2 regions of the Undibacterium sp. Di27W genome follow, and region 1 is predicted to be linked to the other one. Evidence: riboswitches for the same ligand, from Rfam matches in the RefSeq annotation. Region 1 holds a riboswitch; the other holds the start of a gene.

Region 1 (7,171 bases):
GGCTGCGCTGGATCGCTTGCGCAGCCTTGGCGTCAGGTTGACGATCGATGATTTTGGTACTGGTTATTCATCGCTTTCCTATCTCAAACGCTTCCCTGTCGATATCATCAAGATAGATCGCTCCTTTGTGCGCGATATACCGGGCGATGCCGACGATGCCGCCATTGTGACGGGCATCATTGCGCTGGCGCATAGCCTGCGTCTGGAAGTGGTGGCCGAGGGAGTGGAAACCCGGGAGCAACTGGATTTCCTGCGTGCTCAATCCTGCGATATCCTGCAAGGATTTTACCTGAGCAAACCTATACCGGCGCAACAGCTGGAAGATGAAATATTGAGTCAGGTTGGAAGTCTTTTCCTGGATCAGCATGGAAAATGAACAGAAAAAAATAAAAGAAGTAAAAAATAAATAAGCTAAAACCGTTTTAAAAAAAATTATTCGAGACAGGGATGGTGCGATGAGGGCTAGCATGTTGCAGCTACAATTAGCTAAATGGCAGTTCAGCCTGGGGCAGGGTTTGCTGAGCATTTGCTTGCTATGCGCAAGTGCGGCCAGTTGTGCCCAGGCCAGGCCGGATTTTGCCGAGATTGAGACCATCCACACCTTATCTGACCGCGACAATACGACAGCCCTCAAACAACTGCAGGAATACAAGGATAAATTAGGCCCGGATGCAGATTATGTCCTGCGTGCCGAAGTCTTGAAAACTCTGATCGGTATCCTGTATGACGCCGGCAAGATCAAAGAGGCTGATGCTGCCAATGCAGAACTGCTGCAACTGGCAAGGTCACGCAAAGACAATGACATGATCAACATGGCCTTGATAGGTGAGGCCTTTCAAATGATGGACCAGGGCAAGTTTGCCATGGCCCTCATTAAATTGAATGACATACAGCAAAGCCTGCGTGATACAAAAAATGCGGAAGTCCTCATGCGCCTGAATATTGCGTTTGGCATGGTGCAACTGGCAATCGGCAATTTTGACAAGTCCCTGTCGTATTTTTTGGAAGCCCTGAAACTGGCCGATCAGATACCGCGTCGCCGGGTACAAGCCAAGCTGTATCGCATGGAATCCATCGCCAGGCTGTATCTGAATATGCATAATGCAGAAAAAGCGCTGGAAACCACTAACGAAGCCCTGGCCATGTTGCCGGATATGGAATCGCCCAAGATTATTTCATCGCTGCAAATGACGCGCGGCCTGTCCTTGATTGATCTGGGCCGCCATGATGAAGCGCTGGAAGCCTATAAGACGGTCTTGCAGATCGCCAATGAGTCTGGCATGCCAGCACTGGCAGCCACGGCGCTGGCAAATATTTCAGACTATTACCTGCATGTGCACAAGTTCACCGAGGCTGAACGCGCCGCCCGTTTTTCTCTGGAAAAAGCCACGGCAGTCAAAGATCCTTTTGCCATCGCTATTGCCAAGGCCAACATAGGCTTTGCCCTGGCGGGCCAAAAGAAATTTTCCCAGGGCATCACCTATATCAATGAAGCCAAGAAATTTTTCATGGAAACCGGCTCCAAGTCAGATGTAGAAAACCTGCTTAGTGAAATCGGCAATATGTTTGAAGCCGCCGACATGCACAAGGAAGCCCTGGCCACCGTGCGTGAACAGCAAAAACTCAGCGATGAATTATTCCGCTCTGATCGGGCCAGGGCAGTGGCGACTTTGCAAGAGCAATTCAATGCCCAGCAAAGACAAAAGCAAATTGAATTGCTGGCCCGCGAAAATCAATTGAAAGATGCAGAAATAAAAAACCGCCAGTTACAGCAAGTCATACTCATGCTGGCAGGTGTCTTGATGGTAATGATAGGTGCGGTGATTTTCTTCCTCTATCAAAGAGTCAGGAAGACCAATGAAAAACTGCGTGAAGTCAATGAACAACTGGAATTTCATGCTGTGCGCGATCCTCTGACGGGTTTGTATAACCGCCGCTCCTTCGTTGATATGATGAAGGGCAGGGTGATCTTGCCAGAAGGTGAACGCCGCGAAGATGCGCTGGAAAATCCGGATTGCCTGATACTCATGGATATCGATCATTTTAAAAATATTAACGATAACTATGGTCATGCCGCAGGTGATGCCGTACTGGTCGAAGTAGCGCGCCGTCTGCGCAGTACGGTGCGTGATACCGACATGGTCTTGCGCTGGGGTGGTGAAGAATTCCTGATTTATTCACCGCGTACCAACCCAGCCCAATTGAAAAACCTGGTCGATCGTATTCTGCGCAGCATAGGTGAAGACAGCATGGCGGTGGATGGCGCTGAAGTGCCGGTGACGCTGACTGCGGGTTTCATCAGTTTGCCATTCTCAGGGTTACCCGAGGCAGTTTGCAATTGGGAAAAAGCCTTGCAAATTGCTGACATGGCCTTGTACCTGGGCAAGGTCAATGGCCGTAATCGTGCATACGGCGTCAGTAAATTATTGACTGCCTATGAAGAAGCCTTGCCGGTACTTGACCATGATTTGTCTGCTGCCATCAAGGCAGGTATGGTGGAGCTGGCAGAGGTACATGGGCCGGTCCGACATGTGGAAAGCCATCATCCGGCCTCACCAGTCATGCCGCATGCGGAATTGGCCAGTGATATGAAATAAAACACTGAGAAAGCGCCTGAGTTCAAAAAAAGTCGTATAATCTGCCGTCGTCGCGGTCCTGGTTAGTCCAGGGTCCGAAGAAAAATGCTAGGGGTCCTGCCATCAATTTTGTTGGCGGGTGAGAAATACCCTCGAACCTGATCTGGATAATGCCAGCGAAGGGAAGCTGCCGAAGTCTGTGCCGCCTGTAGTATGTCTTGATCTGCGCGCACCTGTTTTGGAAACTCCTTTGCTGGCTCCATGCCAACCAAGCAAAGGAGCCAAAATGAACGCCAACCCGCAATTCTTGTCCGCTACTGCCACAGTAGATGAGGCAGCCATTCAGCCACTGCCGAATTCCCGCAAGACCTATGTACAGGGCAGCCGCCCCGATATCCGCGTTCCCATGCGCGAAATCACGCAGTCCGATACACCTGCCATGTTTGGTTCGGAAAAAAATCCGCCTATCTATGTCTACGATACTTCCGGCCCCTATACTGACCCCGAAGTGAGAATCGATATCCGCTCTGGCCTGGCGTCAGTGCGTGGTGCCTGGATAGCTGAGCGTAATGATACTGAAGAACTGGCTGGCCCGACTTCAGAATACGGCATCGCCCGTCTGCATGACCCCAAACTGGCTGAGCTGCGTTTTAACCTGAAACGCCTGCCACGCCGTGCGCTGGCGGGCAAAAATGTCTCGCAAATGCACTATGCGCGCCAGGGCATCATCACACCGGAAATGGAATTTGTCTCCATACGCGAAAACCTGCGCAGGAAAGAATACCTGGAAAACCTGAAAGCCTCAGGTCCCATGGGTAGCAAGCTGGTAGAAGTCATGGGGCGTCAGCATCCTGGCCAGTCTTTTGGTGCCTCAATTCCAGCAGAAATCACGCCAGAATTCGTGCGTTCAGAAATCGCTCGGGGCCGTGCGATTATCCCTGCGAATATCAATCATCCTGAAATCGAACCGATGATCATAGGCCGCAATTTCATGGTCAAGATCAATGCCAATATCGGTAACTCTGCAGTCACATCTTCCATCGGTGAAGAAGTCGAAAAAATGACCTGGGCAATACGCTGGGGTGGCGATAATGTCATGGATCTTTCCACTGGCAAGCACATCCACGAAACCCGCGAATGGATTATCCGCAATTCCCCCGTGCCTATCGGTACTGTGCCTATCTATCAGGCACTGGAAAAAGTGAATGGCAAGGCAGAAGACCTGACCTGGGAAATTTTCCGCGACACGCTCATCGAGCAAGCCGAGCAAGGCGTCGATTACTTCACCATCCACGCCGGTGTACGCCTGCAGTATGTGCCGATGACAGCCAAACGCCTGACCGGCATTGTTTCACGCGGTGGCTCTATCATGGCGAAATGGTGTTTGGCGCATCATAAGGAAAGCTTCCTGTACGAGCATTTCGAAGACATTTGCGAAATCATGAAAGCCTATGACGTTTCCTTCAGTCTCGGCGATGGTCTGCGCCCTGGTTCCATCTATGACGCCAATGATGAAGCGCAACTGGGTGAGTTGAAAACCCTGGGTGAGTTGACGCAGATCGCCTGGAAACATGATGTACAAGTCATGATAGAAGGCCCAGGCCATGTGCCCATGCACCTCATCAAGGAAAACATGGACCTGCAACTCGAGCAATGCCATGAAGCGCCTTTCTATACCCTGGGCCCTTTGACGACGGACATCGCCCCTGGTTACGACCATATCACTTCCGGCATAGGCGCTGCGCAGATAGGTTGGTATGGCACGGCCATGCTGTGCTATGTGACACCAAAAGAACATCTGGGTTTGCCGAACAAGGTCGACGTCAAGGATGGCATCATCACTTACAAAATCGCTGCTCACGCAGCCGATCTGGCCAAAGGCCACCCCGGTGCGCAGATACGTGATAACGCCCTGTCCAAGGCCCGCTTTGAATTCCGCTGGGAAGACCAGTTCAACATCGGTCTCGACCCCGACAAGGCGCGTGAATTCCATGATGAAACTTTACCCAAGGATTCCGCCAAAGTCGCCCATTTCTGCTCCATGTGCGGCCCGCATTTCTGTTCCATGAAAATCACGCAGGAAGTGCGCGACTATGCCAATGCCCAGGGCATCACCGAGATACAGGCGCTGAAAAAAGGCATGGAAGTGAAAGCCGTTGAATTCATCAAATCCGGTGCGGAAATCTATAAGAAGCAATAGCCATGGTGGAGATACAGCTTAATGGAGAAAAGCGGCAACTGGTGAGTTCGCTGCTGGCTGATCTGATCGCAGATTTGAACCTGTCGCAGCAGACGATTGCGGTGGCGGTGAATCGGCAGATTATTCCGAAATCGCGCTGGACAGAGCATCAGTTGCAAGTGGATGACAAGGTTGATGTGGTAAGGGCGATTGGCGGTGGATGAATGTAGGTTGGGCTACGTTTCATCAGCCCAACGCTGGGCATTCAAATAACGTGCATGTTGATTCAAGGCCCAGTGTTGGGCTGGTAAACCGTAGCCCAACCTACGGCGCTAACAGGGCGGAGTCCAATCTATGACGTATTACTTGGTCTTCACAAATTTGAAAGAATTTTATGAACACAGAAAACAAGCCAGGCCTAACCATAGCCGGCAAAACCTACCGCTCCCGTCTACTGGTCGGCAGCGGTAAATACAAAGACCTCGAACAAACCCGTCTGGCAACAGAAGCCAGCGGGGCCGAGATCATCACAGTAGCAATCCGCCGCGTGAACATAGGGCAAGACCCGAATGCGCCAAGTTTGCTGGATGTAGTCCCACCCAGCAAATACACCATACTGCCCAATTCTGCCGGTTGTTATAACGCCGAAGATGCAGTCTACACTCTGCAACTAGGACGTGAATTATTGGGTGGTCACAAACTGTGCAAGCTGGAAGTATTGGGTGATGAGAAAACCCTGTTCCCTAACATGCCGGAAACATTAAAGGCAGCCAGGACTTTGGTGCAGGATGGTTTCGATGTCATGGTGTATTGCAGTGATGACCCTATACAGGCACGCATGCTGGAAGACATAGGCTGTGTTGCCATCATGCCACTGGCTTCATTGATAGGCTCAGGCATGGGTATTTTAAATCCCTGGAATCTGTCGCTGATTATCGATCAATCAAGGGTGCCGGTACTGGTCGATGCTGGTGTGGGTACGGCGTCCGATGCGGCGATAGCCATGGAACTGGGTTGTGATGGCGTGTTGATGAATACCGCCATCGCTGGCGCCCAAGACCCAGTGCGCATGGCACGTGCCATGGGCCTGGCGGTCGAGGCCGGGCGTGAAGCATTCCTGGCTGGTCGTATGGCGCGCAAGTTTGCGGCATCGCCATCTTCCCCCATGGCTGGCCGTATAGTCTGATACTCGTTTGATACCTGTTAAATGAAAACGATCACGCGTCCCTGTGTGCTGGTGTTTGCCGGGCATGATCCTAGTGGTGGTGCTGGCATACAGGCCGACATAGAAGCCATTGCCGCGCAGGGGGCACATGCCTTGCCGGTGATTACTGCATTGACAGTGCAGGACAATGACCATGCCTATGCGGTGCATGCAGTCGATGTGCAAATCATTTTGCAGCAAGCCATGACTCTGGTGGCGAAAATGCCAGTCAAGGTCGTCAAGCTAGGCATCGTTGCGCATAAAAAAAATGCCACGGCGATAGCCAGTTTTATCCAAAAGATGAAGCTGCAACAGCCTGAGCTGCAAGTCATCGTCGATCCGGTATTGGGCAGCGGCCATGGTGACAGCCTGTCGCTGGATGATGCGGTAGCGGCGCTTGAGCCTATATTGAAAGTGGCGACCCTGATTACACCAAATCTACCTGAATTGAAACGCCTGTCACCGCTGGCTGCTGACCTGCAGGCACAGGTAGAAAACCTGATGCAAAACTACAATGCAGATATCTTGCTCAAAGGCGGCCATGCAACAGAGGCGCAGGTAAAGAACATCTGGTTCCAGCACGGGCAATGGCAAGCGGCTCAGCAATGGTTGTGGCCACGTCTGGCTGGTGAATTCCACGGCAGTGGTTGCACGTTGGCGTCGGCGATAGCCGGGCAACTGGCGATGGGTATCGCCTTGCCTGAAGCATTACAGCAAGCGCAAAGTTATACTCAGCAAAGCCTGACACATGCGTATGCGATCGCCGCCGGACAGCTTATCCCGGCACGCCAGCCAGTTTCAAATACAAGGAAGAAATCATGAATACATTGAGCAAGCATCAACTCAGCGGCCTGTATATAGTTACCCCTGACTGGGATGATACTGACCGGCTCGTCACGCTTACTGAGCAGGCTTTGCTGGGCGGTGCCAATATCGTGCAATACCGCCACAAGACGGCAAGCCCGGAATTGCGCAAGACCCAGGCCACGGCCTTGCTGGACCTCTGCCGTCGCTTTGACAAGCCTTTCATCATCAATGATCACCTGGAGCTTTGCCTGGAAATTGATGCTGACGGCCTGCACGTAGGTGGCACCGACATCTCGGTGGCGGATGCCAGGTCTAAGCTGGGTGCAAACAAGATACTCGGTGCATCCTGCTATGGCGATATGGAACTGGCCCGTGCTGCCGTCCAGGGCGGGGCCAGCTATATTG
Region 2 (7,171 bases), on a different contig from region 1:
CATGAAAATCATTTCCTCCATTGAAGAATTGCGCGACCAACTGAGTGGACAATTGCGTACTGCATTTGTACCTACCATGGGCAATTTGCATGAAGGGCATTTATCCCTGATGCGGCTGGCAAAAAAACATGGTGACCCGGTGGTCGCCTCAATTTTCGTGAATCGCCTGCAGTTTGGCCCGAATGAAGATTTCGATAAATATCCACGCACTTTCCAGGCTGACGTAGAGAAGCTGGAAAAAGAAGGTGTATATGTCTTGTTTGCCCCCACTGAAAAAGACTTGTATCCAGAACCGCAAGAATACCGCGTGCGCCCACCAGATGACCTGGGCAATATACTTGAGGGTGAATTCCGCCCTGGTTTTTTCACCGGCGTCACTACCGTTGTTCTGAAGCTGTTCTCTTGCGTGCAGCCACGCGTCGCCGTGTTCGGCAAAAAAGATTATCAGCAGCTCATGATAGTACGCAATATGAGCAAACAATTTGCCTTGCCAACTGAAATCATCGCCGCAGAAACTTTCCGCGCAGAAGATGGCCTTGCCCTGTCTTCTCGTAATATGTATCTGTCGCCAGAAGAGCGTGCCGAAGCACCTGCCCTGTACAAAGTATTGAATGAAGTCGCGGCAGAAGTGCGCGGTGGTCATCTGGATATGTTTGAACTTGAACGTCAAGCCATGGCAAAACTGGCTACACGCAACTGGAAACCAGATTACATCTCGATACGCAAACGCTGCGACCTGCAGCCACCATCTGCCGGGGATATTGCCCAGCAATCTCCACTGGTTGTAGTCGCCGCTGCCAAACTGGGCGGCACACGCCTGATCGACAATCTGGAAATCTGATGCGCTTGTTACAAGCACTGCAATCCACAGTCAAATTGGTAGCAGGCAGCACTGTGTTGGCGACCTGCCTTGCATCCACCACTGCGTTTGCATCCATCACCGTGCTGGATGATGCGCAACGCCAGGTCACCGTAGATAAACCTGCGCAACGCATCGTCAGCCTGGCGCCACATATTACGGAGATGCTGTTTGAGGCCGGTGCCGCCAACAATATCATTGCCGTTACTGATTATAGCGACTACCCGGAAGCAGCAAAAAAACTGCCATCCATAGGGAATATTTTCGCTCTGGACCTGGAACGCCTGCTTGCCCTCAAACCTGACCTGGTCATCGTATGGGGCACTGGCAATGCAAAAATCTTGGCCAATAAATTACGCAGCAATCACATCACCGTCTTTGAAAGCGAGCCCCATAATTTTGAAATGGTGGCGACCTCGATAGAGAGGCTGGCGACACTGGCTGGCACTGACAATACAGGCAAAGCCAATGCACAAAAGTTCAGGCAGCGTCTCGACAATCTGCGCAAGACTTATCAATTGCCCGCTTCTGTGACACCGGTCAGTGTGTTTTATCAAATGATACGCAGACCATTGATGACCATCAATGATACCCATATGGTGTCTGATTCCATACGTCTTTGTGGTGGCAGGAATGTATTTGGTCAACTCAAAGACCTGAGCTCTACCATCACCACAGAAGCCGTGCTGGCGGTCAACCCCGATGTCATACTCAGCAGTGGCGAAAATATCGACAATATGGCGGACTGGAAGCAATTCCCCACCCTGACAGCTGTGAAGAAAAATAATTTCTATGCAGTCAAAGGCGACTGGCTGAATCGCGCAGGACCGCGCATACTCGATGGCACCGAGGCGCTTTGCAAGCATCTGGCCGCAGCAAGAAGCAAATAGACCCAAGCAGCAAACAATTTCTTTTCAAGCGATAATGATAGCCTTGCTTGCTGCTGCAAGCTTTATTGTTGATTGCTACTCATGCGCCAAGGTATCTTGTTTGCAGGCTCCGCTTATTTTCTCTGGGGCCTGTTTCCTATCTATTTCAAAACCCTGCACGACGTCCCGGCACTGGAAATTTTACTGAACCGCATGCTGTGGTCGCTGTTATTTCTGCTAGGTGTTTTGGCCTGGCGCAAGCAATGGGCATGGGTAAAGGATGCAGCACAACAACCGAAATTGATTGCCGGTTTTGCCCTTAGCGCCCTGCTTTTGTCAGCCAACTGGTTTGTGTATATCTGGGCAGTCAATCATGGTCACATCGTTGATGCCAGCCTGGGTTATTTCATCACACCTCTGGTCAATATTCTTATAGGTTCAGTCTGGCTGCGCGAAAAGCTGCGGCCGGGTCAATGGTTGTCGGTGGCACTGGCGGCAACGGGTGTCGCCTGGTTGACCATACAAACCGGCCACTTACCCTGGATAGGCCTGATACTGGCAACGACATTCGGCACCTACGGCTTGCTGCGCAAGACCTCGGCATTAGGTGCGCTGGAAGGCTTGTCACTGGAAACCGCCCTGCTCTTTCCGTTTGCCTGTGGCTGGCTATGCTGGATGACTTTGCAAGGGCAAAACAGCTTCATCGCCAGCAGCGTGGATATCAAGATGCTGCTACTCATCAGCGGCCCCATTACCGCCATCCCCTTGTTGCTATTTGCCGCTGGCGCCAGACGCATTCCCATGACCACACTGGGACTGCTGCAATACATCTCGCCCCTGGTGCAATTGCTGTTAGGCGTCTGGCTTTATCATGAGCCTTTCGACTCCAACAAATTGACAGGCTTTATCGCTATATGGACCGCACTCATTGTCTATTCTTGCGAAGGGCTTTGGAATAACTTCAGGTCATCTCAAAGCAAGGCCAACCCATCTGCCTGATTTGAAGGGCAGGACTAAAATCGAGCTACCCTTCAGGTATAGCAAAGCCGTCATTTAATGACTGGTGCTTAATGTGACTCGCACGGGAAATTGCATTTTGCACGCAACCCCTTTGCACAGAGCTGGTTTATAGTGCTCTTCCATCAAAGCCATCGCCGCTATCTTTGTCATGCGTTCATCCGGGGATGTCAACACGCCTACAGCATTCGGCGTCCCATCTGCATTGACCTCAACGACGACCGATAAATCCCCCTTCAGGTGAAGTACGTCCTGAGCTTTCATGATCACCCTCAGTATGTCTTTTGTACCCTTCAATGGATAAGGCGGCTCATCAGTTGCATCCAGGTGCTCATACATGGAGCGGACGATGGCCTTCTCCTTGTTGCTCAACTCGGCATAAGGCTTATTGATCGGTACGCTGACATTCGTCACTGCATTTCGCGGGATATGAGAGCCAGTTTCCAAGCTCTCATGTTTGAGGGAATATTCTGCTGCCGGTGCAGCTTGTTGCGCATATGCAGATGCGCCATGGAACAGGCAAAAAATTACAACCCAGGAGTGAAATTTAGACATAAGCATAGAAGTCCAATCAGTGAATTGACAGTTAATGCAGAAAATGATCAGGCAGACAAGTGTACAATTTATTAATTATACAAGCCCTACTCATAAAAACCATGACAAAAACTGGTTTTTTCTTCAATGAAATAGCGGCCCTCACTGCGGGCCTATATGCAACGTCAGCCTTGACATGCCGTTTCATGGTAAAGTGTGGCCTACGCTAGGGGTCCTGGAAATAATAATTTCCGGGTGAGAGAGTCCCTTCTACCTGATCTGGATAATGCCAGCGAAGGGAAGCGCAAAGTCCCGGTCGTTCTTGCTTCTTTGTTTGCTCCCGCGCTGTCATCCACAACGCAATAAGAGCACACCATGTCTAACATCACCATACGTCCCAGCATCATCGCCTTTTCCATCGCCCAAGCTTATCTCTTGCTGTCATCTGCCAATGCGCAAAGCAACACTGGCAATGACAAGGCGCTGCCAGAAGTCACCATTACCGGTAGCAAAGTGACTGAACCCAAGGTGGAGCGCAGCAAGGTCACTGGCTTTATTGACACCGCGCTGGTAGATACGCCTTACTCGGTGAATGCTTTCAGTGCGGCGCAGATGCAGGATTTGCGCATACGTCAGACCACAGATGCCATGAAGTTTGATGCCAGTGTCAATGATGCCTATAACGCCATTGGTTATGCCGAGCAATTCTCCATACGCGGCTTTGCACTCGACAATGCCAGCAGCTACCGCAAAGATGGCTTTGCCATACCAGGGGATGCCGCCATCCCCCTGGAGAACAAGGAACGCATAGAAATCCTCAAGGGTATCGCAGGCTTCCAGGCTGGCTTTGCTACGCCAGGCGGCATCATCAATTATGTGACCAAACGCCCCACCAGCTACGCCGTTCGCTCTGCCACATTTGAAATCAGCGAGCGTGGCACAGTGTATGGCGCGGCGGATATCAGTGACAATTCCAGCGACAAGCAATTTGGCTTTCGCATCAATGCAGCAGGTGAACGCCTGCGTTCTTATGTCAAAGGCGCTGACGGTAACCGCCAGTTCGTTTCTGCTGCATTTGACTGGCACATCACACCGCAAGCCCTGCTGCAAATCGATGCGGACTACCAGCACAAATCACAATTATCAGTACCCGGTTTTCAATTATTCAATGGCACTGATTTGCCACGCGGCGTCCCTGCTGACCTGATGCTCAATGCCCAGCCCTGGGCCAAACCTGTCGATACCCGCAACAGCAACCTGGGCCTGCGTTTTGAATACCAGATCAACGCAGACTGGCGCGCCAGTGTCGCCGCTAATAAACATGAGTTCAAGCGCGATGACTACACTGCCTTCCCTTATGGTTGTGGTGCGGCCAATCTGTATCCTGGTTATTGCGCGAATGGTGACTATGATGTGTATGACTACCAAAGCGTCAATGAATCCAAATCACTGTGGGGCACACAAGCCCTGCTGAATGGCAAATTCAACGCTGGTGGCATGCAGCATGAACTGGCTGTTGGCATCAGCAATTCGCAACGCAAGGATTATTTTGGTGACTATGTCTATGACTATGCAGGCAGCAGCAATTTGTTCCGCCCTGTCAGCGTGATGCCATCAGCAAATAAAACCGGCCCCGTCTTTCTGCGTCGCACTGATAAGGAATGGTCAGCCTTTGTGCAAGACATTATCAGCCTGCAAGACAATCTGAAACTGCATCTGGGCCTGCGTCGTTTGAATATCTCACGTACTCAGTTTGATAATCCTGGCTATGACCAAAGCAAATTCCTGTCCACCGCAGCCCTGGTATTTAAACCGACTCAGCAAGTTTCTGTCTATGGCAGTTTTGCCCAGGGGCTGGAGCATGGCGGCATCGCCCCTTTCGGCACCAGCAACGCCAGCCAGATGCTAAACCCTGGTAAATCCACGCAAATTGAATTTGGTGTGAAAGCAGATGTGCAGCGTGACCTGAGCCTGTCTGCCGCCATCTTCCGCATCAAAAAACCGCTGGAATATACCAATAGCAGCAATACCTATGTCAGCAATGGTGAAGCACTGCACACAGGACTGGAACTGTCTGCTCAAGGCAAACTCACGCCACAGTTGAACCTCGGTGCCAGCCTGACAGCCCTTGATGCCAAACAACAAAACACGGGGATCAGCAGCCTGGACGACAAGCGCGTCATGAACGTGCCGCGCTTCAAATCTACTGTCTATACCGATTATGCCGTAGCGGAAGTCAAAGGCTTGAATGTCAACGCAAGCTGGCAATATGCCAGCAGCAAGGCATTCAGCCCGGATAATAGTGTGACTGTGCCTGGCTACCATGTCGTCAATCTGGGTGCGCGTTATGCGACGCAGATCGGTACAACAGCCACTACCCTGCGCTTTAATATCGACAATGCGCTGGACAAGTTTTACTGGCGTGACGTGACGCAATCCCTGGGTGGTTATTTATTCCCGGGCGCACCGCGCACTTATAAAGTGTCGGCACAATTTGATTTCTGATAGCTGCCAGATAGCTTCACTTCATAAAAAAGACAGGTTCAAACCTGTCTTTTTTTGCTACCTGCACATCCTGATTGCTGCATGACTTATAGGTGCAGCAATACAGCGTTTTTACCAGTTTGCACTTAAGAGTCCGAATCCGGCGAGGATATCCCAGCCTGCGTGCTCAATAATACCTGCGCGGATATTGCCACGCCAATGGGCGAGTATACCCAGAAACAGACCATGCAACACAATAGCTATTACTGAGCTGAGCCCCTCATAGGCATGCCCAATACCGAACAGGATAGCCTGGAGCAAAATGGCGACGCCAACATTTCCCGTCATTAAAGCAAGCTGACGCTGGAGATAACCCCGAAACACGATCTCTTCACATATGCCGGCACTGATGGATAAACATATCCAGGCAGTGATTCCAAAAAAACCAGTCGGCCTGGAAGAGAGTATAGGATTACTGGATGGCGAAACCTGATCTGGCAAGAGATAATGTACACCAGATGAGCATGCATAAATCAGCACAAGTGCCAGTACGGCATAGGCACAATCACTAATCAATTTATTCGGCGTGAAGGACTTGAATTCAAAAAATTCCAGCACTGAACGGCCATAGCCCTGCATGCCTTTATAAATGAAAAATGCCCAGTACCAAAGTATCGCGATCATGATCAAATTCGTCTTGAGCATTTGAGATGGATCAGGTGTCTGGCTAACAGCAGGCTTGCTTGAAACATTCAACACTCCAGCCACCAGCAAAATCATGACGATGCCAAACAAAGTCAAGGTATGCCTTGGTGAGGCCAATAATTTCTTTGGATTTTCTATCGTTCCGGTCGCACTTGCTGAGTTGTTATAGAGCTGGTTCATGCTAGGCATATCCTTATATTTGTTGAATATCAAGTGTGATAAAACATCAGAAAATTTTATCGATGTGATGCAAACCGGATGAAGAAAGGCAATGTGCTCCTGTCATTTCGCCTCGTCTCTATCTTCAGGTTTTTACTTCCACAAAACACGGGATGCGTGATCCTTATGCTTTGAATTTTTCATTGCCTTGACTTAACAGCCTGACGAAGAATTTCAATGCGGCCGTCGTGCGATCCAGATCACCCGTACTCATATATTCCAGCACCAGACCATCGATCACAGCACCGCATAAAGTAGCGATGGTACGGCGCTCGGCTGATTCAGGTAAGCCATGCTCAAGTACTTCCAGCCAGCTGGAACTCGTATCGGATAAAAATTGTGCATAGACTGCGGGATTTTGCAGCGCCAGTACCTGAACCTCAAACAGCAAGCGCACATAGCGAATATTGTCACTGTCGGTAATCCAGCTCCAAAACGACTCCATACTGGCTTCACCTTGAGTAGCATGCATCATTTTGATCAC

Evidence for each region. Region 1 has a riboswitch for thiamine pyrophosphate ahead of thiC (phosphomethylpyrimidine synthase ThiC). Riboswitches for the same ligand answer to the same signal wherever they lie in the genome.
Region 2: linked by a shared signal. The riboswitch ahead of ACO0LF_RS01830 (TonB-dependent siderophore receptor) and the one ahead of thiC (phosphomethylpyrimidine synthase ThiC) in region 1 are both predicted to bind thiamine pyrophosphate.

Annotation. Positions count from the first base shown of each region.
Region 1 covers NZ_JBMPOS010000023.1:31,386-38,556, reverse strand. Annotated here, with positions in the region: gene ACO0LF_RS29095 (EAL domain-containing protein) at 1-376, shown strand, start outside; gene ACO0LF_RS29090 (tetratricopeptide repeat-containing diguanylate cyclase) at 468-2,597, shown strand; TPP riboswitch at 2,677-2,778, shown strand; gene thiC (phosphomethylpyrimidine synthase ThiC) at 2,863-4,776, shown strand; gene thiS (sulfur carrier protein ThiS) at 4,779-4,979, shown strand; gene ACO0LF_RS29075 (thiazole synthase) at 5,150-5,941, shown strand; gene thiD (bifunctional hydroxymethylpyrimidine kinase/phosphomethylpyrimidine kinase) at 5,963-6,781, shown strand; gene thiE (thiamine phosphate synthase) at 6,778-7,171, shown strand, end outside.
Region 2 covers NZ_JBMPOS010000001.1:417,313-424,483, reverse strand. Annotated here, with positions in the region: gene panC (pantoate--beta-alanine ligase) at 2-841, shown strand; gene ACO0LF_RS01845 (cobalamin-binding protein) at 841-1,749, shown strand; gene rarD (EamA family transporter RarD) at 1,831-2,727, shown strand; gene ACO0LF_RS01835 (hypothetical protein) at 2,782-3,300, opposite strand; TPP riboswitch at 3,498-3,597, shown strand; gene ACO0LF_RS01830 (TonB-dependent siderophore receptor) at 3,655-5,784, shown strand; gene ACO0LF_RS01825 (CPBP family intramembrane glutamic endopeptidase) at 5,896-6,648, opposite strand; gene ACO0LF_RS01820 (TetR/AcrR family transcriptional regulator) at 6,812-7,171, opposite strand, start outside.